4 regions of the Phytomonospora sp. NPDC050363 genome follow, and region 3 is predicted to be linked to each of the others. Evidence: riboswitches for the same ligand, from Rfam matches in the RefSeq annotation. Region 3 holds a riboswitch; each other region holds the start of a gene.

Region 1 (5,281 bases), on a different contig from region 3:
GCCGACCTCGGTCCAGTTGTACATCCACTCGGCGTTGTCGCGGGCGACGTTGATGCAGCCGTGCGACACGTTGCGCTCGCCCTGGTCGGCGACCGACCACGGCGCGGAGTGGATGAACTGGCCGTCCCAGGTCATGCGCTCGGCGAACTCGATGTCGGTGCGGTAGCCGTCGGGAGAGTCGACCGGCACGCCGTAGGTGGAGGAGTCGAAGACCGTCTTGCGGAGCTTCTCCATGATCACCATGGTGCCGTAGAAGGACGGCTTCGAAGGCTTGCCGAGGCTGACCGGCATGGTCTTCTTGGTCTTGCCGTCCTGCTTGGCGACCATGTTCTTCTTCTTGTTGTCGACGATGATCTCGCGCTTGGTGTCGCTGATCGCGAAGTCGCCGGTGATGTCGGTCTCGCCGAAGTCGCCGTCGCCGAGCGGGTGCCCCCCGATGCCGACGCGGACCTTGAGCTTGGTCCCCGGCTCCCAGTACTCCTTGGGCCGGTACTCCAGCACCGAACCGGTCACCCAGCGCCAGGCGCCGGGCTGGTGCGGTTCGGACTCGACGAACAGGCGCTTCTCGACGCCCGCCCGGTTCTTCTTGTCGATGGCGTAGCCGTCCTTGAACTGGATCAGGACGGGCATGCCGACGCCGTACACGGCGCCGTCGGCGTTCCAAAGGTAGGCGCCGGCGCGCTGCTTCGGAGAGGCCATGGTGGTGAAGGTCGTCGTACCCGTCGACTCGACACCGTCGGCGCCCTTGGCGGTCACCGTCGCGGTGTAGGTCGTCTTGTACTTCAACGGGTCGGTGGGCACCCAGCTCGACTTGTCGAGCCGGAACTTGCCCTTCACACTGTCGCCCTTGTCGTTGACGAGCGTGACGGCGGTGACCTCACCGCCTTCGGCCGAAGCGGCGATCTCCGTGGAGACCGCGAGGCCCGTGCTGTCGGTGGGGGGTTCGATCGCCAGGGTCGGCCCGACGGGGGCCGAACTGGCCGTGTCCCCGGGAGACTTGGAGGCACCGTCGTCGCTGCAGGCGGCAAGGCCGGCGAGCGTGAAAGCCCCGGCGGTCGCGCCGAGGACAGCGCGACGCGAGGTCGTGGGTCGTTCCATAACGAACAAAGGTACAGCCCGAGGTCGAGCCGCCACCGCCCCACGACCCCTCACCGGGGTCATATGTGCGCGTGATGTGCGCGCGTTTTGTCCCTATCTGACGGAAAGGTGCACGTGGTTGGTGTGATCGGAGTTGGGTTCGCCACCCGCTCCGTCATAGGTCGTCCAGCCCTGACCGGGCATCCAGATTTTTCGGTACCAGATCACATAGAGGACACCGAGCGCGTCGGCGTGCTCCACGTACCATCCGGCGAGGTTGTCGCCGTATGCCTTCGCCTCCCCGTACGCCTCGCCGCCGAACCCGCCCGGAGTGACGGAGAAGTCACAGGCGCGGCCCTGCGGGTGCTCACCGAAACTGCCTCCCCGGTAGCAGGCGACGAAGCGGCTCCACCCGGCGATCTCGGTCTCCTCCAGGTTGTGGAGGGTCCGCGGGGTCAGGCAGCCGCTGGGGTTGGTCGGGTCCTGCTTGCTGCATCCCTCGCCGGGGAGGGAGCCGTTGGGATCGCGGTCGACCGGTCGCGGCGCGGGGGCGTCGGAGGTGGTCGGGCCGGTCGTGGCGTCGCCGCCGAAGGCCGCGATGGCCTGGGCCGCCTTCGACCGCTCCTTCTCCATCTTCTCGACGTTCTCCTTCTGCTCGGCGATCTCGTCGTCGAGCAGGGCGACCTTCGCCTCCAGGTCCTCGCGGGCGCCGGTCAGCTCCTTGATCTTCTTGGCGCTCTCCTCGCCGAGGTAGGAGACCAGGACCATGCCGTCGAGAGTGTCGTCGGGGGTCGAACTGGCCAGGAAGGCCTTCGCCGAACTCATGCCGCCGTTCTCGTACATGGCGCCGGCGATGTCGGCGACCTGTGCGGTGAGGACCTTGACGTCCTCCTCGCCCTCGACGACCTGCTTTTCGAGCTTGTCCTGCCGTTCCTTGGAGCCTTTGAGCGCGTCGCGGGCGTCGTTGTAGTTCCCGATCGCCTCGTCGAGCTGCTCGCGCATCTCTTTCGTGCCGCCCTCGTCGTCAGGGTCGGCGATCGCCGCGGGGGAGTTCACCAGCACGGCCAGCACGGTCACCAGAACGGCGACGAGCATGGCCGGCGCTGTGTCACGCCGATGGATCTTCGGCACGCATTCGCCTCTCTTGCCGACCGCCTACCGAGTTAGCTGACGGGCTCGGGCCAAGAGACGCCCTACCGCGCGAGGGTGCACGCGGATTCGCCCCGGGATTCGGTGGGTCCCCGGTTCGCCCCGAAGGGCGATTCGGCGGTGAACCGTCGCCGACGCTCAGCCGGAATGAACGCCTTAGGGGAGCAACGGTCCGGCGCCAGGCTACCGGACGCCGCAGCCCAGGTCAGGGCCCCACCATGCCGTCGCCGCGTGTGGGAACGGGGCGACACAGGGTGATCGGGGCGAGGGGGGCACAACGGGCATCCCGGTTGACGGCCGGCGCGATCATGCGGCAGAATCGACACATCTCGTCCCCGACCCGGGAGTCCGCCCAAGTGGAGAACTGACCGCCGGCGCTGAAAGTCCCTTGTGGTCCCCGCGACCCCTCTTCAGTGCCAACAGAAGCCGTGTCGAGCCGACGCTCCGCAGCCTCTGCCGGTCGTTCCCGCGCATCCCCTGTCCGCAGGGGTACGCCTCCGGTCGCCGACGCTGTCGCGCGCTCATCGCGGTATCGCCCGTCCCATCCGCGACGATCCCGGGAGCCCTCTTGCTACTTCGCACCACCGCAGTTTCCAAGGACTTCGGCCTGGAGCCCCTCTTCGCCCAAGTGAACCTCCTCGTCAACCCCGGCGACCGGATCGGCCTGGTCGGGCCGAACGGCGCCGGCAAGACCACCCTGCTCAAGATCCTCACCGGTGAGGAGCCCCCCACGGCCGGCCGCGTCGAACGCGGACCGCGCGTGCGGGTCGGCTATCTCGCCCAGCAGGTTCCCGACGCCGGGCAGACCGTCGGCGAGTTCCTTCGCGGCGGCGACCCGGAACTGCGCGACCTCACCCGGCGGATGGCCGAGCTGGAGAAGGCGCTCGCCGAGGGCGGTGACGTGCTCGACGAGTACGGCGCGGTCCAGGAGCGCTGGGTGGCGCGTTCGGGCTGGACCTTCGAGTCGCGGCTGGCCGAGGTGCGCGAGCGTCTCGACATCACCGCGCTGCCGGAGGATCTGGCGGTCACCGAGGTGAGCGGCGGTGAGCAGTCCAGGCTGATGCTGGCGCGCCTGCTGCTGTCGGCGCCCGACGTGCTGCTCCTCGACGAGCCGACGAACCATCTCGACGCCGAGGGCAGTGCCTGGCTGGGGGAGTGGCTGCGCGGTTTCGGCGGCGGGGTGGTCATCGCCAGCCATGACCGGGCGCTGCTCGACCGGGCGGTGACGCGCGTCGTCGAGATCGACGGCATCAACGAGGAACCGCAGCTCTACGAGGGCGGCTATACCGCCTACCGGGTGGAGAAGCAGCGCCGGTGGGAGCGGCGGCTGCTGGACTTCGAGGCGCAGGAGAAGGACCGGGTGCGCTGGGAGGCCGACATCGAGCGGACCAAGGGCCACGCTCTCGGGGTCGAGCTGACCACGCACAACGACCGGATGCGCCGCTACGCCAAGAAGGTGGCGAAGAAGGCCAAGGCGCGCGAGCGGCGGTTGCAGCGGCAGATGCAGTCGGTGCGCTGGATCGCCGAACCGCGGACCCGGCCGAGGCTGGTGCTGGCCTTCCCGCCGGCCGAGGCGGGTGAGGGGCCGCCGCTGGTCGCCGAGGGTCTGACCGTCCACCGTGGAGGGAGGGCGATCCTCGACGGCGTCGACCTGACCGTCGGGGCGGGCGACCGGATCGTGGTCACCGGCCGCAACGGCGCCGGCAAGTCGACGCTCCTGCGGGCGCTGGCGGGCGAGTTCGACTCCGGCGAGGTGCGTGCGGCGGTGGCGCCCAGCGTGCTGCCGCAGTCGCACGACGGCCTGCGCGCGGGCCGCACGGGCCGGATGAGCGTGCTCGACTTCTTCCGCTCGCGGGTGCCCGTCTACATCGACGAGGCCGAGGAGTTGCTCGGCGGTTACCTATTCGGGGAGGACGAGCGCACGGCGACCCTGTCCACTTTGTCCGGAGGTGAGCTCCAGCGGCTACTCCTGGCGGTCCTGGTGAACAGCGCCACACCCGTGCTGCTTCTCGACGAACCGACCAACCATCTCGACTTCGACTCGCTCGATGTGATCGAGGAGGCCATGCGGGCCTACCAGGGAACTCTCGTGCTGGTGACCCATGATGCGTACTTCGCCGAACGGGCCGGTGTCCGTCGACAGTGGACGGTCGCTGACGGAAAGGTGACCGAACTGTTGTCATTGGACACTTGCGCTGAGTAGCGAACATCGGTGAACATAGATATGTCACTGGGTCGTAACCGAACGAAATGCCCAACCCGGTGGACTACTCGGTGACACTGGCGACGTACGAGTGGGCGGGGAGCGCATCGTGTGGGGCAGGCATCCTGTGATGGCGGCCGACGTGGCCGCCGCGCAAAGTGACATCGTCGGATTCGTCGGGGGCGTACTGGCCCTCGCCTTGGTGACCACCGCGATCCTGATCGCGTTTCGCCACCGCCGCAGAACCGCTGACGCGGACGGCGACCCGGGCGTGCCCGGAAGTCGCCGGACTCCGGTTCCCGACGGCGGCGAGGCCCTGCCTCCGCCGCCGTTTCCGGAGACCGGCATGACCGCGCCGATCACGGCGCCCGGCCGTCTGCAGAGCCCGAAGGTCGACCCTCCCGCCACACCGCGGGTGATGGGCCTCGACTGAGGACGCGGCGGGCGGGACCGCCCGCCGCGCACGGCTCGGCCGACGGGCGACGGCGTACACGGTCACGCGCCCGAAAACGACGGGGTCGGCGGGCCCGCGGCGCTGACGTGCGAGAATCCGGCGTGACCCAGGATCGACCGATCGGCACGACCGCCGCCGAGCGGCACGCGAGCTGGCTGGAACTCTTCTTCGACCTCGTCGTGGTCGCGGCCGTCGCCCAGCTCGCGCACCGCATGCACGACTCGCCGAGTCTCGCGGCCGTCGGATCCTTCGTGCTCCTCTACTACGCGATCTGGTCGGTCTGGACGTCCTTCACCCTCTACGCCAACGTCGCCGGCGAGCGCACCCGCACGCGAGCCATGCTCGTCGCGATGCTCGGCATCGCGGTGCTCGCCGCGGCGATCCCGGCGACGATCCCC
Region 2 (5,281 bases), on a different contig from region 3:
GCGGCATGGTCTCGATCGACTCGGCGCTGTCCTTCGCCGGGCAGCCGTCCCTGCCTTTCGGCGGACGCGGCGCCTCGGGCTTCGGCCGGACCCACGGCGAGGCGGGGCTGCGCGAGTTCGCGGTGGCGCGCTCGACGGTCACCCGCCGCGGCCGCCAGCCCTTCGAACTGACCGGCTACGAGCGCGGACCCCACGCGCTGCCCTTCGCCGAGACGGTCCTGCGCAAGGTCTTCGGCGGCGCGCGATGAGGCCGGCCGGAAAAGTCGGCGAGACTGGGACGCCGGCTGTCGAGAACCGCCCCGCCCGTTCGTATAAGGGGTGAAGCCGACCCGCCCTAGGAGGAACCATGAAGTACCTCATCAGCATGTACCAGCCCGACGGCCCGATCCCCGACAAGGAGGTCCTCGACGTAGTCATGCGCGACCTCAACGCCCTCGGCGAACAGATCCGCGAGGCCGGCGGCTGGGTCTTCGCCGGCGGACTCCACCCGCCGAGCACCGCGACCGTCCTGCGCGCACGCGACGGCGAGGTCGTCATGACCGACGGCCCCTACGTCGAAGGCAAGGAACACCTCGGCGGCTTCACCATCGTCGAGGCGCCCGAACTCGACACGGTCCTCGCCTGGGCCGGGCGCGAGGCCGAGATCACCGGACTGCCCATCGAGGTCCGCCCCTTCAGCTTCGACGAGTGACACCCGAGGACATCGCCGACGTCTTCCGCGCCGAGCACGGCCGCGCGGTCGCCGTCCTGACCGGCTCCTTCGGCGATCTCGACATCGCCGAGGAGGCCGTCCAGGACGCCTTCGCCGAGGCCGTTCGCCGCTGGCCCGAGACCGGCCCGCCGCCCAGCCCCGCCGGCTGGATCATCACCACCGCGCGCAACCGCGCCCTCGACCGCCTCCGCCGCGAGTCCACCCGCGAGGCACGGCAGGCCCAGGCCGCGCTGCTCAGCGCCCCCGACCGGCCAGGAGACGAGGGACCCGTGCACGACGACCGGCTCCGCCTCATCTTCACCTGCTGCCATCCGGCGCTGGCCGCCGAAGCCCGCGTCGCCCTCACCCTGCGCCTGCTCGGCGGCCTGTCCACCACCGAGATCGCCCGCGCCTTCCTCGTCGCCGAGACGACCATGGCCCAGCGCCTCGTCCGCGCCAAGGGCAAGATCCGCGACGCCCGCATCCCCTACCGCGTACCCCGCGACGCCGACCTGCCCGACCGCCTCGCCGCCGTGCTCGCCGTCGTCTACCTGATCTTCACCGAGGGGCACACCGCCACCTCCGGCGCGGACCTCGTCCGCGGTGACCTCTGCGCGGAGGCCGTCCGGCTCGGCCGGCTCCTCCACGAACTCATGCCCGACGAGCCCGAGGTGACCGGACTGCTCGCGCTGATGCTGCTCGTCGACTCCCGCCGGGCCGCGCGGACCGCCCAGGACGGACGGCCGGTCCTGCTCGCCGACCAGGACCGCCGTCGCTGGGACCGGGCGGCGATCGCCGAGGGGCACGCGCTGGTGCGCCGTTGCCTGCGCCGGGGCAGTCCCGGGCCCTACCAGTTCCAGGCGGCGATCAACGCCGTGCACGCCGACGCGGCCACCGCCGCCGACACCGACTGGCGCCAGATCCTCGCCCTCTACGACCAGCTCCTCGCCTTCGCGCCCAACCCGGTCGCGGCGCTGCATCGGGCGGTCGCGGTCGCCGAGATCGACGGTCCGGGCGCGGGGCTGGCACTCGTCGACGCGCTCGACCTCGACGGACACCACGTCTTCCACGCGGTTCGGGCCGACCTGCTGCGCCGGCTCGGTCGCCGGACCGCGGCGGCCGAGGCGTACCGGCGTGCGCTCGCGCTCAGCAGCAACGAGTCGGAGCGGGCCTTCCTGCGCGACAGGCTCACCGAAGTCGGGAACACGCCGACGCCCGGGCCGTAGGAAGGCCCGGGCGTCGGCGCGGTCGATGCCGCCCGGCCGCGCGGGGTCAGCGCGTGCGTGCGGCCGGGCGGGCGCCCAGGGCTTGTCTTGTGGGTGCGATGAAACCGCCGTGTCCCCGCAGGGAGCCCACCGGACGAGCTCTTACACCCGGCGGAAACCGTCGGGGGTCATCATGTCGATGTCGGAGATCTTCACCGACTCGCCCGGCTGGGGCGCGTGGATGACCTTGCCGTCGCCGACGTAGATGCCCACGTGCCCGAGACCGGCGTAGAACACCAGGTCCCCGGCGCGCAGCTCACCGCGCGAGATCGACGTGGTGGCGTTCCACTGGTCGACGGTGTAGTGCGGCAGGGACACGCCCGCGGCCGCCCACGCGGCCATGGTCAGGCCGGAGCAGTCGTAGCCGTCCGGGCCGGTCGCGCCGAAGACGTACGGGATGCCGATGGCGCCGTAGGCGAAGGAGACCGCCTGGCCCGCCTTGCCCGACACCGCCGGGATCTCGCCGTCGTAGGTGCTCGACGAGGTCTCGGCCTGCTCCTCGGCCAGCTTGTTCTCCAGCTCCTCCTTCTCCTCGGCCAGCTTCGACACCGTCTTCTTGGCCGCGACCAGATCGGTGTTGAGCTGATCCTTGGCCGCGTTGGCCTCGGCGATCGCCGTCGCGGCGTCGTCGACGGCCTGCGACTGCTCGCGGGCCAGGTCGGAGAGGTCGGTGAGCTGGCTGAGCAGCGTGCCGCTGTCGTCGAGCGTGGTGGCCGGGGAGCCGATCAGCGCGACGGCGCTGTCGATGGCCCGGTCGGAACCGGCGATGGTGTCCTCAAGGGCCTTGATCCGCTCGACGAGGTCGTCGCGCTTCTCGACGGCCTTCTTGTAATCGGTCGAGGCGGTGTCCAGTTTGTCCTCTGTGCTCGGCGCCGCCTGCGCCATGCCGGGGGCGAGGAGGGTCGCGACGATCGCGCCGGTGAAAACACCGGCACAGGTCGCGGTGCGGATCAGGCCGCGAGTCCGGGTCTTGCTGATTCGTCTGTTTCCAGGCAACTTGCAGTCGTCTGCCGACAAGACGGCAACCCTTCTTCCATCAAGCCGCTTACCGGGTTAGCTGACGGGTTCGGGCCGGAAGATCGCCCTACCGCGCTCGGCGCGGATTCACCCCAGTACTCGGTGGGTCCCCGATTCGCCTCGGTGCGGCGACTCAGCGGCACTCGCACGGTCACTCCCTTGCTGGGAGTGAGGAGTACCGTACGAGCCCGGTGACGCTAACCGAGAGTGTTCGCGATTGCCTATGGTGCAGTGGAATAGCCCACACGCAATACGTGGCGATCACGGAGCAATCGGACCGCCTCTGGCAGGATGTGCTGATGCTCAAGGGTTTCAAGGAATTCCTCTTTCGCGGCAACGTCGTCGACCTGGCCGTCGCCGTCGTCATGGGCGCCGCCCTCACGGCCATGGTCACCGCATTCACCGGTGCGTTCCTCACGCCCCTGATCACACTGGTCACGGGTGGTTCGGAGAACGGTGGCAAATTCACCGTCAACGGTGTGGACTTCCCCTATGGGACGTTCATCGACGCCGTCATCACCTTCGTCTTGACCGCGGTGGTCATCTACTTCATAGTCGTTTTGCCCGTCCGCAAGGTGATGGAACGGATGAGGCGCCAGGAGGAGGCCGAAAAGGACGAGCAGCTCGAACTGCTCCGGGAGATCAGGGACGAGCTGCGCCGCGGGAACTCCGCTTCCTGACCCCTCGCCCGGTTTGCGGCCACAATCCCGGGGGCGCCGGGGACGCCACGGCACCGCCGTCGGTGTTCACCGGTGCTCCTTTTCCGAACCTGGCGAATTCGTCGCCGTCGAGAAAGCCGGTGGGAAACACGTCGCCGGCTGCGCGACGGGCGATGGCGGCGTCGTCGAAGGGCCGGTCGGATCCGCACAGCACGATGTTGCCGAAACGGCGTCCCCGCAGGACGGTCGTCCCGCCGAGGAGGCGGCCCTGGCCGAAGACCGAGCCGATCGTCGCCGCCAGCGAACGGGTGTACTTCAGCGGTCCGCCGTCGCCGGCGTTCATCAGCAGGCTGCCGCCGGTCCTCAGCACGCGGGACACGTCGGCGAAGAACTCGGCCGTGGTCAGGTGCGGCGGGGTGACGTTGTCGGCGAACACGTCGAGGACGATCACGTCGTAGCAGTCGTCGGGCGCGGCGGCCAGCTGCTCGCGGGCGTCGCCGATGCGCACCTTCACCTTGCCGCGCTTGGGAAGCGGCGCCTTCTCCCGGACCAGCGCGACCAGTTCGGCGTCGATGTCGACGGCCTGCTGGTACGAGCCGGGCCTCTTCGCCGCGACGTACCGTGGCAGCGTGAGCGCCCCGGCCCCCAGGTGCAGCACCCGCAGCGGCTCGCCCGAGGGGGCGAGGGAGTCGACCACATAGGACAGATAGCGGATGTAGTCGAACTCGAGGTGCAGCGGGTCGTCGAGGTCCACATGGGACTGTTCCGAGTCGCCGACGTACAGGTAGAAGCGGTTCGGGCGCTCGGGGTCGGGTTCCATGCGGGCGGTCATCGTCAGATGGAGTATTCCTGGAAGAGCTTGTCGAGGTCGGTGACCTTGGCGTCGGATCCCCAGCCGGCGATGGCCACGCCGACGTCGGGGTAGTAGGAGTAGCTGCCGTCGATGGCCACGTAGGGGATCGAGTACTCGTCGGTGCCGGACTTGCCCGACCCGTTGAAGGTGTCCTTCAGGCCGAACGACGAGGCGACGTCCTTCTCGAAGTCCTCGCCGCCGCTGTCGACGAACAGGATGCTGCCGGCCTTGTACTCGTCCTCGACGTCGGTGTCGAAGCTGCAGTAGACGCGGGCGGGCTCCTCGCCGATCTTGTCGAGGGCGCGCGTGAAGCCGCCGCTCTCCGGGCCCTGCCAGGCCTCACCGGAGTCGGAGACCCAGCACTCGTTGAGCGCCTTCTTCCACGGTTCGAAGAAGGAGCTGAGCGCCGAGGGCACCGAGGCGCTGCCGTTCATGACCGGGCCGTCGTCGCTGAGGTCGGTGAAGAAGTCGCCGAAGATCCCCGACGTGACGCTCGGCTTGATGAACGTGCCGTAGCAGCAGAAGCCGAGCAGGGCCACGATGACCAGTGCGATGATGGGGCCGCGCTTGCGGTTCCTGCGCGGCACGAACACCGGCTGCTGCTGCTGGTGCACCGGTACCGCGTAGGGAACCTGGATGATCTGCGGCTGCGGCGGAGGCTGCGGCGCGCGCTGCACCGGCGGCAGGATCGGCGGTCGCGGCGGCGGGGGAGTGTAGGCCTGCTGCTGGGGCGGTGGCGTGTACGCGTTGGGCGCGTGCTGCTGCTGCTGTTGCTGCGGACGGTACGGCGGCGGCG
Region 3 (5,281 bases):
CCGCCCGCCGGATCCCGATCCGGCCCTCACGACTGCTCGCGCTGGGCTACCTGCTCTCCTCGACGAACCTGCTGCTCCTGGGCACCGGCGCCGCCGGCGGCTGGGTCCTGTGGCGGGTGCTGCTCGGTTTCGGGCTCTCCGGGATCGGCGCCGGCCTGGTCAACGCGGCCTCGGCGCGGCTGGCCATCGACAGCGTCCCGCCGCACCGCGCCGGGATGGGGTCGGGCGCCAACAACACCGCCCGCTACATCGGTTCCTCGGTGGGCGTCGCGGTGGCCATCTCGACCCTCAGCTCACTGGGCTGGGACGCGGGAATGGACCGGATGCTGATCGTCGGCGTCGCGATGCTGCTGGCCGGCGCCGTCATCGCCTTCGCGGCGAAGGTCAGGGCCGGCACCACTCCATGATGTGACCGGTGGCCTCGAAGCGCTCGTTCCCGGCGAGCTTGCCGACCCGCGTCTCGACGACGGCGAAGCCCTCGGCCAGGTACAGCGCAAAAGCCGCGGGATTGCCGTCGAGGACGGTGGTCTCGACGCGCTCGTCGCCCGACGCGGCGAGCGCGTGGCGCAGCAGGGCCCGGCCGACGCCGCTGCGGTAGCGGCCGGGATCGACATAGAGCCAGGTGAGTTCGCCCTCGTCGTAGGCGGCGAAGCCGGCCACCTCTCCGTCCACTGTGGCCACCCAGAGGTCGCCGTCGAAGAGGCCTTCCTCCTCGGCGGTCGCCTCAAGGGTCAAGAAGGCCTCGACGCCGGCGGAGTCGCGCAGCTCGTCGAGCCGGGCTGCGTCGTGGATGCGGGAGACGGCGGGCCAGTCGTCATCGGCGTAGGCGCGGATGACGGGTGCCGAGGGGAGCATCCGGCCATGCTCGCCGCACTTGGCGGCGGCGGCAAGCGGATTACTCGACCACGACGACGTAGTCGGCGGTGTGGACCTTCCCGTCGACCTGGAAGTCGAGGTAGAGGCGGTAGGTGCCCGGGGTCGGCGCGGTGACCCAGAACTTCACGGCCCCGTCGAACAACTGGGGTTCGGGGTGGACGTGCACGAAGCCGAGGTCGCCGTCGCGCAGGGCCACGAGGTGGCCGAAGGCGCCGAGGTAGGGCTGGAGTCCGACCGGCCGCCCGTCGCGGGTCACGGTGAACAGGACCGGGCTGGCGACGCCAGGTGTGGCGGTGCCCGACATCGCGGCGGTCAAACCGTCCACAGTCGACTCGACGGCCGGGGCCGGGAGCTTCTCGGGGCGGTAGTCGCCGGAGACGGCGAGGTCGGCGCCGAGGGTGACCGCGGTCTGGGTGCCGGCGGCGTCGATCGCGGTGAAGTCGGCGTACATGCGGTAGGGGCCGGGGTCGGCGAGGGCCGCCTCGACGCTCCACGTTCCGTCGGGGGCCATCTCCGGGTGCAGGTGCCGGTAGTCGCCGAAGTCGCGGCGGACAACGAAGAAGTGCATGGACTTCTCGTGCACGACGGCGAACTCGGTGGCCGGTGTGCCGTCGGCGCGCAGGATCTGGAAGGAGATCGACTGCGGATCGCCGGCGGCGCCGAACTCGTCGGCGGCGGGGGCGAGGGTGTAGCCGGAGGCGGAGATCTCCAGGCCGCCGAGCGCGGGCGCGCCGCCGGCGGAGCCGCCCGCGCCGATGGTGCCGCCGTGGATGTGGCCGTCGGCGGCGACGACGGGTCCGCCGCCCTGCGGTGGGGCGGCGGCGCTCTGGTCGCCGGCGTTCTGCCCGGGATCGCCGGGGTAGGTGGACACCGGGCCGAGGACACGGCCGACGCCGACGCCCATCAGGACGGCGAGCACGAGCACGCCGACGTAGATGGGCAGCTTCGGATCTACTTTCCTGCCGCCGGTCTTCATGGGGTGAAGGGTACGCAGAGCGCTAGGAGCGAACGAGCCGGGCGATCGCGTCGGAGGCCTCTTTCACTTTCGCCGCGGCGGCGTCGGCATCGGTGCCGGCCTCCATGACGCAGTGGCCGATATGGCCTTCGAGCAGACTCACGGCGACGGCTTTGAGCGCTTTGTCGGCCGCCGAGATCTGGGTGAGGATGTCGATGCAGTACTCGTCGCCCTCGACCATGCGCTGGAGTCCGCGGACCTGCCCTTCGATCCGGCGAAGCCGCGAAAGGAGCGCCTTCTTGTCCGTGCTGTACCAATAGTCCGCCATGCCGCTCACCTCTGCATTTTCGCCGTCCGTATACCCCACCCCCCTATCGTACACGACCGCAGGGGGTCATCCTCGCAGTACGATGCGCCCACGGGCTGTGCCATTCGAGGGATTGAAGTACGTCACGACTTGATATCGACCGTCGACTCACCCTACTCTTGGGCTCCGTCAGCCCGGACCCCTTGCCACCACCCCGGTGACACCGGGCGACACCGCCGAATCACCGACGCTCACGCGCCACCCCCAGGTGAACCGGGGAACCACGCCATTGGGGCGAATCCTGCCGCACAACGCAGGTAGGGCGATGCTTCTTCCCGCCCGAGCCCGTCAGCTAACCCGGTAGGCGGTTCGAGGAAGAAGGAGCCGACCACCGGTGCGAATCCGTTATGTCGCCCTGGCCGCGGCAGCGGCAGCTCTTGCGCTGCTGTTCACCGCAAGCCCCGCACATGCGGACCCCAGCCTCGACGAGATCGAAGAACAGGTCGAGAAAAAGGGCGACGAGCTAGAGAAGATCACCGAGCAGTACAACGCCGCCCGGGAGAATCTCAAGAAGGCCGAGAAGCGCCAAAAAGAGATCGAGAAGGCGCTGATCCCCCTGGCCGAGTCGGTCGCCGCCGCGCAAGATGAGGTCGACGCGATCGCTTCGAGCACCTATACCGGCGGCAACCTCAGCCAGGTCAACATCATGCTGTCGGGCTCCCCCGACGAGACGATCGAGCGACTCTCGCTGATCAGTCAACTCGGGCAGACGCAGATCTCCGAGATCCGCTCCTTCAACGAGGCCACCACCGCCCTCCACACCGAGGAGGAGTCGCTGGCGACCACGATCAAGGAGCAGGAGGATCTCAAGAAGGAGATCAAGGAGAAGAAGGACAAGATCGAGGGCGACCTCGACGAACTGCTCGCCATGCAAGACCAGCTGGCGCCGCCGCCCAGCGGCCCCGGCAAGCCCCCGCCGCCCAGCGGCCGCGCGGGCGACGCGGTGCAGTTCGCCTACGACCAGATCGGCGAACCCTACGGCTACGGCGATGCCGGTCCGGGCTCATGGGACTGCTCCGGTCTGACCCAAGGCGCCTGGGGAGCGGCGGGCGTCGGCCTGTCGCACAACACGAACATGCAGTGGAACGAGGTCCCGCACGTGAGCCGCGACGAACTCGCCCCCGGTGACCTGGTGTTCTACAACGGACTCAGCCATGTCGCCATCTATGCCGGCGAGAACGTCATCGTGCACGCCCCACAACCGGGGCAGTCGGTGACGACCGCACCGCTCGACTCCATGTCGATCGACGGATTCGGCCGGCCCAGCTAGACCCGTTCGCACGAACCCGGACACCTCGTCTCAAAGCAACCCGGGGGTGGTACGCTACGGCGCTGACCCCACACAACCTGTCACCACCCCCGGGGACCTTTGAAGGAGCCGGTCATCATGACCACTCCGGTGCCGACCCGGTATCTCGCAACAATCTCCAGACTCCTGTTCACCGGCGCGGTCGTCACCGCGCTCGCCCTTTCTCCGTCGGCGGCGCATGCCGACCCCACATTGGACGAACAGATCGACACCGCTTCCCACGACCTCGAAGTCGTCGTGGAGCAGTACAACAAGGCCGCCGAGGAACTCGACGCGGTCAACGAGCGCTCCGAGGAGATCGACAACGCCCTCGGCCCGCTGCGCGAACTCATGGCCGCCAACGACGACAACCTCAGCGCGATCGCCATGCACTACTACCAGACCGGCGGTCTGAGCCAGCTCAACGCGATGCTCTCCGGTCACGCCGACGAGCTCGCCGAGCGCCTCACGACGCTGGACTTCCTGGCCTGGCAGGAGGACCGCGAACTCACCGGACTCCTGGAGACCCAGCGGGCCCTGGAGTCGGAGCGGACCACCATCGCCGAACTGCGCGTCGAGAAGGAGCGCCTGGAGAAGGAGCTCGCCGAGAAGCGCGGCACGATCGAGACCGAACTCTCCCGGCTGACGACGCTGCGCGACGGCGCCTCCTTCACCTACAACGAGGGCCGCACCTACACACTGGGCTCACTGCCCGCCGGTGGCGACGGCTCCGAGGCGGTCCGGTACGCCCACAGCGCGCTGGGCACCCCCTACCAGTGGGGCGGGTCCTCGCCGGGCGGTTACGACTGCTCGGGGCTGACCTCGGCGGCGTGGAGCAGTGCCGGCGTGGCCCTGCCGCACAACGCGGCCATGCAATGGGACTCGGTCCGCAAGGTCGACCGCGACGCGGTCAAACCGGGCGACCTGGTCTTCTACTACAACGACATCCACCACGTCGGCATCTACGCCGGCGAAGGGAAGATCATCCACGCGCCCGAAGCCGGGCAGAACGTCCGGGTGTCCCCTGTGGACTCCATGCCGGTGTACGGCTTCGGCAGGCCCTGACGACGAGCGAGGACGCGCCCCGGCCACCTGGTCGGGGCGTTTTCTCGTTGTGCGGCCGGCGATGCGGCGCATAGCCTGCGGGCATGAGCGGCAGACTGCGCGAGATCGCCCGCCGGACCGTCGAGATCGCCGAGGCCGGCTGCTACGAGACCCCCTCGGGACGCACGATGGACATCGACGTCGCGGGTGCCGTCCGCGAGACCAGGTGCCACGAACCCGGGGACTCACCGCGGCCGAGCGGATCGCGGGCCGAGCCGGTCGTCGAGGTCACCGCGGAGTCCACTTTGGAGGCAGCGCGGCGGCTGGCGCCCGACGTCGCCGCCCTCGTGTTCGCGTCGGCCAAGAACCCCGGGGGCGGCTTCCTGGGGGGCGCGCAGGCCCAGGAGGAGGCCGTGGCGCGGTCGTCGGGGCTGTACCCGTGTCTGCTGACCCAGCCGGAGTTCTACGCCTTCCACCGGGCACAGGGCGACCTGCGCTACAGCGACCGCGTGATCCACTCCCCCGCCGTCCCGGTGTTCCGCGACGACAAGGGCCGCCTGCTCGAAGAGCCCTACGAGGCGAGCTTCCTGACCTCGGCGGCCCCCAACCTCGGCGCCGTCGAACGCAACACGCCGCACCTGGCCGCGTCGGTGCCCGAAGTCCTGCGCCGCCGCGCCGAACGCGTGCTCACCGTCGCCGCCGCACACGGGCACCGGGTACTGGTGTTGGGTGCGTGGGGATGCGGAGTCTT
Region 4 (5,281 bases), on a different contig from region 3:
CAGTCGAGTGCCCATGGACAGTCCGAAGTAGGCCTGGCGCGTCCGGTCGGCGATCCCTGCGTCGACCAGGAGGTCGCGCGTGGCGACCCACTCCTCGGCGACGCGGTCCAGCACCCGGCCGATGCCCTCGGCGACGATCCGCGCCTGGTACTCCGCCGGCGTGAGTGAAGACGGCACCCGATCCCCGTGGTAGGGCCCGTCGATCGCGGCGGCCGCAAAGCCGGCCTGTGCGAACCGCTCCGCCATCGACGAGACGCGGTCACTGTGCCGGTGCCCGCTGCCGCCGTGGCCGAGCAGGACTAGCGGAACCGGCCCCGGCCGCGCGACGGGGGTCCAGACGGTGCCGGGGACCCGGGGACCCGCCCGGTGGATCACGAACGAGCGCTGCTCGGAAGGCTTCGACGTCCGCCGGCGAACGCCCCACTCCGTGCGATGCCTCATCGCGCCATCCAAGCACCGGACCACTTCGAAGGGGAACACCCGGTGGCAACCGCTGCGTCGAACCGCTCCGACCCGTGGGGCCCGGCGGAACTCCGGCGGGCCCCACGGTCATCGGCCGCGCTACAGGCGGGCGAGGATCGCGCGCATCTGCTCGATCTCGGCGGTCTGCGCGGTGGCGATGGTCCCGGCCAGTGCGACGGCGTCGGGGTTCTGCCCCTTGGCCCTCTCCTCCTCGGCCATCGTGATCGCGCCCTCGTGGTGGGCGATCATCAGCTCCGAGAAGGCCCTGTCGAAGGCGGTGCCCGAAGCCGCGGCGAGGTTCTCCATGTCCTCGGCGGACAGGATCCCCGGCATGGAGCCGTGTCCGGTCGGGGCTTCGAGCGGCTGCCCCCAGGCGGTGAGCCAGCCGGTGAGGGTGGCGATCTCGGGGTCCTGCGCGCCCTTGATGGCCGCGGCGAGCGCCTTGACCTCGGGGTCCTGGGCGCGGGTCTCGGCGAGGACGGCCATCTCCACGGCCTGGCGGTGGTGCGGGATCATCATCTGGGCGAACATGACGTCGGCGCTGTTGAAGGCGGCCGAGGTGCTCGGGGCGGGCTCCTCGTGACCGCCGCCGTGGTCCATCCCCTCCATGCCGTCGCTCTTGGCGCCGCAGGCGGCCAGTGCGAGGACGGCGATCGCGGCGCTCGCCGTCATGAGGGCACGACGGAGCGTGATGAGGCGGTTCATGTCGTTTCTCCTGTTCGGTGTTCGGATCGAGGCGTGACTCGTGGCCGCGTGCGGCCCGGTCGCCGGCCTATATGCGAAGCACCGTCAGTTCGGCGATGACCAGCCCCCGGGGGATGAGACGGGGTGGTCCGTGTCCGGCGGCGGCCGGGGTGCGGCGTCGCCGGGCGGCGAGGTCGGCGCGCCGGACGCGGACGGCGAGCAGTGCCACCACCAGGACGGCGGCGGTGAGCACGGCGAGGCACATTTCGACGGAGACGGCGGGGCTGGGGGCGGGCGCGGCGAGCGTCGGCGAAGCGCCGGTCGGCTCGGCCGGCTCGTGGACGACGTGATCGGCGCCGCCGTGCGCGACAGGGGCATGCCCGCCGCCGTGGTGGCCGATGGTGTGCATCCAGCCGAGTCCGAGAACGACGGCGATCAGGAGGAGCAGTCTCGGCACCGTCGTCACCCCTCTCACAGCACCTGGAGCCATACCCCTAGCGGGTATGGCTCCAGACTATACCCCCCACGCGTATATGTCGCGGGGAGGGAGGGGTCAGATCATCGAGAGGTGGACGTGGTTGGTGTGCGCCGAGGCCGGATCGCCGCCGCCGCTGTAGGGCCCCCAGCCGAAGCCGCGCTCCCAGATCTGGCGGTACCAGATCACGTACTTCACGCCCAGACGGTCGGCGTGCTTGACGAACCACCCGGCAAGGCTGTCGCCGTACTCCTTGTCGCCACCGCCGGCGTCCTCCGACTTGAAACCGCCCGGGGCGGCCGAGAAGTCGCAGGCCTTCCCCAGCGGATGGTCACCGCCACCACCTCCCCGGAAGCACGAGACGTAGCGCTGGAACCCGGCGATGGTGGCCTGGTCGCGCGCGTGCTTCAGCCGAGGGCTGATGCAGGAGTCGGTCGTGGAGTCGTTGACCGAGCAGCCTTCGTCCGGGTAGGACCCGTCGGGGTTGCGCGGCGCCGGGTCGGGCACGCGCGCGTTGTCGGTCGACGGACCCTGCGCGTTGTTGCCGCCGCTGCCGGCCAGTTGGTCGGCGGCGGCGTTGCGCGCGTCCTCCATCTTGCCGAGGGCCTTGGTCTGGTTCTCGATCTCCTCCTTGAGGAGCTCCTCCTCGGCGGCCAGCTCCTCGCGCGTCTCGACGAGCCGGTTGACCGTCTTGGCGCTCTCGTCGCCGAGGTAGTTGACGATCATGGCCCGGTCGATGGCCAGATCGAGTGACTCGGCACCGAGGACGGCCGTCACCGAGCTGAGGTTGCCGCCCGCATAGGCGGCCGCGGCGATCTGCTCGACCTGCGCGCTCAGCTCGGTCACCTTGGTCTTGTTCTTCTTGATCTGCTTCTCGACGGTCTTCTCGCGCTTCTCGGCGGCCTTGAGCTCTTCCTCGGCCTCGATGTAGTCCGAGATCGCCTTTTCCAGGGTGGAGTCGAGATCGCCCTCGTCGGGGTCGGCCAGCGCCGTGCCGGGGATCGCGGTCGAAAGAAGCACCAGCGCCACGGCGAACAGCGTCAACGGCAGCCACCGGCGCCGGACGGACAGTGGGGTCACGTGTAGTCCTTCTACTCGGCACCGCCTACCGGGTTAGCTGACGGGTTCGGGCCGAAGGTCGCCCTACCGCTCGCGCGGATTCACCCCGGTTCCCCGTGGGACGAGGAGGTGGTTCCCCGGTTCGCCCCGGGAGGCGATTCGGCGGCGGCCACCGTCGACGCCCTGCGTGGCGTCGGGTCGCCGGCGGCCTGGCAGCCACCGTACCGGAAGCGCACCGCCGTCTACTAGGCGAGTTCGTAGAGGTCACGGTGACGCAACGTGCGATCGGCGCGATCCTCAGCCCGGTCTCAGCGAAGTCAATAAGGTTTGAACAACCGTTCCCGACTACGAAGGCGAGCCGCCCATGGCGAGCACCCGACGCACCGCCCGGATCATCGCGCTGGCGGCCGCCGCCGCAGCGGCAGGTGCCGCGGCATGGCGATTCCGCGACATTCCCGCCGCCCTCGGCCGGCGGCCGAGCGGCGAACGCCTCGCGCGCATCGAGTCGTCACCGCAGTTCCGCGACGGCGCCTTCCACAACGCCGGCGGGCTCGGCGCGGCCACGATCACCGGCATCCGCTCGGTCATCCGCGACCGCCGCGCCAACAAGGCCCCGACGAAGCCGCTGCTGCCGGTGCCGCTCGCGACGCCCGATCCCGCTCCGGGGCCAGGCGCGCACGTCACCTGGTACGGGCACGCCTCGGCGCTCGTCGACCTCGACGGCACCCGCGTCCTGCTCGACCCCGTCTGGGGCGACCGCTGCTCCCCCAGCCTGGTGACCGGGCCACGCCGCCTCCACCCCTCGCCGGCCGCGCTCGAAGACCTCCCGCACATCGACGCCGTGCTCATCTCCCACGACCATTACGACCACCTCGACATGCCCACGATCAAGGCGATCGCGCGCGACCGGACCGCGCCCTTCCTGGTCCCGCTGGGCATCGGCGCGCACCTGGAGAGCTGGGGCGTGCCGGCCGAGCGGATCGTCGAGATGGACTGGGACGACGCGCACGCCGTCGGCGACGTGACACTGACGCTCACCGCCGCGCAGCATTTCTCCGGGCGCGGACTCAAGCGCAACACGAGCCTGTGGGGCTCCTGGGTGATCGCCGGACCCCGCCACCGGGTGTTCTACACCGGCGACTCCGGCTACTTCGACGGCTACCGGGCGATCGGCGCCGCTCACGGCCCCTTCGACGCCACCCTCGTCCAGATCGGCGCCTACAGCCCGGCCTGGCCGGACATCCACATGACGCCCGAGGACGCCGCCCGGGCCCACCTCGACCTCAACGGCGGGCTGCTCATCCCCGTCCACTGGTGCACTTTCGACCTCGCGTTCCACGCGTGGGGCGAGCCCGTCGACCGCCTGTGGCGCGAGGCGAAGGCACGCGGGATCTCCCTCACGGTGCCCCGGCCGGGCCAGACCGTCGACGTGGCGAACGCGCCCGAACCTGACGGATGGTGGCAGGGGCTGGCCTGATCGGTGCCAGACTGGACGCATGCCGGAGCTGCCCGAGGTCGAGGCGCTCGCGCGGTTCCTCGCCGCGCGCACGCGCGGGTATGAGGTCGTGCGGGTCGACGTCGCGTCGATCTCGGTGCTCAAGACCTACGACCCGCCGCCCACGGCACTGCACGGGCGCACTGTCGAGGCCGTCGGCAGGCACGGGAAGTTCCTCGACCTCGACCTGGGAGGAGCGCACCTGATCGTCCACCTGGCCCGGGCCGGCTGGCTGCACTGGCGCGACAAGCTCCCACCCCGGCCACTGGGGCCGGGCAAGGGGCCGGTCGCGCTGCGCGTCGTGCTGGAGGACGGTTCGGGCTTCGACCTGACCGAGCAGGGCACGAAGAAGCGCCTGGCGGTCTACATAGTCGACGACCCCGCCAAGGTGCCCGGCATCGCCGCGCTCGGTCCCGACCCCCTCGCCGAGGGCTTCACCGTCGAGAGGTTCGCCGCCCTGCTGAAAGGAAAGCGCACGCAGATCAAGGGCCTCCTGCGCGACCAGAAGGTCATCGCCGGGATCGGCAACGCCTACTCCGACGAGATCCTGCACGTGGCGAAGATGTCGCCGTTCAAGACCGCGAACACGCTCACCGAGAACGACGTGCGAAACCTCTACGACGCCATGGTCGGCACGCTGCGCGAGGCGACCGCCGACGCCGGTGACCTCGCCGCGGGCGACCTCAAGGCGCACAAGAAGGAGACGATGCGGGTCCACGGGCGCACCGGGCAGCCCTGTCCGGTCTGCGGCGACACGATCCGCGAGGTCTCCTTCGCCGACTCCTCGCTCCAGTACTGCCCGACCTGCCAGACGGGCGGGAAACCGCTCGCCGACCGCCGGATGTCGAAACTGCTCAAGTGATCGCGGCGACCAGCCCGGCGACGTGGCCGGCGACCACGCGTGGACGGGTGAACACCGCGAGGTGGTCGGCGTCCTCCCGCACGACCGGCCAGGACGAGGCCTCCGCCGCCGCGGCCTGCTCCTCGTACCCATCGCTCAGCCGCAGGTAGGCGCCCGGGAAGGGCGCGTCGTGCTCCGGCGCGGTCTCGCCGAAGTAGGACAGCGGCAAGCGGGGCAACTCGGCCAGGAAGTCGGCGCGCGGGCC

What was found. A riboswitch is a leader RNA that binds a small molecule or an ion and turns the genes downstream of it on or off. The one in region 3 is predicted to bind cyclic di-AMP.
Region 1: linked by a shared signal. The riboswitch ahead of AB0I28_RS11840 (hypothetical protein) and the one ahead of AB0I28_RS15830 (NlpC/P60 family protein) in region 3 are both predicted to bind cyclic di-AMP.
Region 2: linked by a shared signal. The riboswitch ahead of AB0I28_RS08780 (C40 family peptidase) and the one ahead of AB0I28_RS15830 (NlpC/P60 family protein) in region 3 are both predicted to bind cyclic di-AMP.
Region 4: linked by a shared signal. The riboswitch ahead of AB0I28_RS19085 (hypothetical protein) and the one ahead of AB0I28_RS15830 (NlpC/P60 family protein) in region 3 are both predicted to bind cyclic di-AMP.

What each region holds. Positions count from the first base shown of each region.
Region 1 covers NZ_JBFAKK010000004.1:153,172-158,452, forward strand. The annotation lists gene AB0I28_RS11835 (Ig-like domain-containing protein) at 1-1,098, opposite strand, end outside; gene AB0I28_RS11840 (hypothetical protein) at 1,192-2,208, opposite strand; cyclic di-AMP (ydaO/yuaA leader) riboswitch at 2,212-2,356, opposite strand; gene AB0I28_RS11845 (ABC-F family ATP-binding cassette domain-containing protein) at 2,795-4,429, shown strand; gene AB0I28_RS11850 (hypothetical protein) at 4,560-4,862, shown strand; gene AB0I28_RS11855 (low temperature requirement protein A) at 4,985-5,281, shown strand, end outside.
Region 2 covers NZ_JBFAKK010000003.1:150,970-156,250, forward strand. The annotation lists gene AB0I28_RS08765 (aldehyde dehydrogenase family protein) at 1-248, shown strand, start outside; gene AB0I28_RS08770 (YciI family protein) at 347-691, shown strand; gene AB0I28_RS08775 (RNA polymerase sigma factor) at 688-1,917, shown strand; gene AB0I28_RS08780 (C40 family peptidase) at 2,059-2,952, opposite strand; cyclic di-AMP (ydaO/yuaA leader) riboswitch at 2,983-3,122, opposite strand; gene mscL (large conductance mechanosensitive channel protein MscL) at 3,228-3,653, shown strand; gene AB0I28_RS08790 (fused MFS/spermidine synthase) at 3,616-4,464, opposite strand; gene AB0I28_RS08795 (Hsp70 family protein) at 4,467-5,281, opposite strand, start outside.
Region 3 covers NZ_JBFAKK010000005.1:275,204-280,484, reverse strand. The annotation lists gene AB0I28_RS15850 (MFS transporter) at 1-407, shown strand, start outside; gene AB0I28_RS15845 (GNAT family N-acetyltransferase) at 385-855, opposite strand; gene AB0I28_RS15840 (hypothetical protein) at 896-1,852, opposite strand; gene AB0I28_RS15835 (metal-sensitive transcriptional regulator) at 1,875-2,159, opposite strand; cyclic di-AMP (ydaO/yuaA leader) riboswitch at 2,363-2,521, shown strand; gene AB0I28_RS15830 (NlpC/P60 family protein) at 2,533-3,468, shown strand; gene AB0I28_RS15825 (NlpC/P60 family protein) at 3,586-4,551, shown strand; gene AB0I28_RS15820 (TIGR02452 family protein) at 4,635-5,281, shown strand, end outside.
Region 4 covers NZ_JBFAKK010000006.1:390,714-395,994, forward strand. The annotation lists gene AB0I28_RS19070 (dienelactone hydrolase family protein) at 1-441, opposite strand, end outside; gene AB0I28_RS19075 (DUF305 domain-containing protein) at 562-1,167, opposite strand; gene AB0I28_RS19080 (hypothetical protein) at 1,235-1,603, opposite strand; gene AB0I28_RS19085 (hypothetical protein) at 1,700-2,701, opposite strand; cyclic di-AMP (ydaO/yuaA leader) riboswitch at 2,709-2,855, opposite strand; gene AB0I28_RS19090 (MBL fold metallo-hydrolase) at 3,045-4,157, shown strand; gene AB0I28_RS19095 (DNA-formamidopyrimidine glycosylase family protein) at 4,177-5,037, shown strand; gene AB0I28_RS19100 (hypothetical protein) at 5,030-5,281, opposite strand, start outside.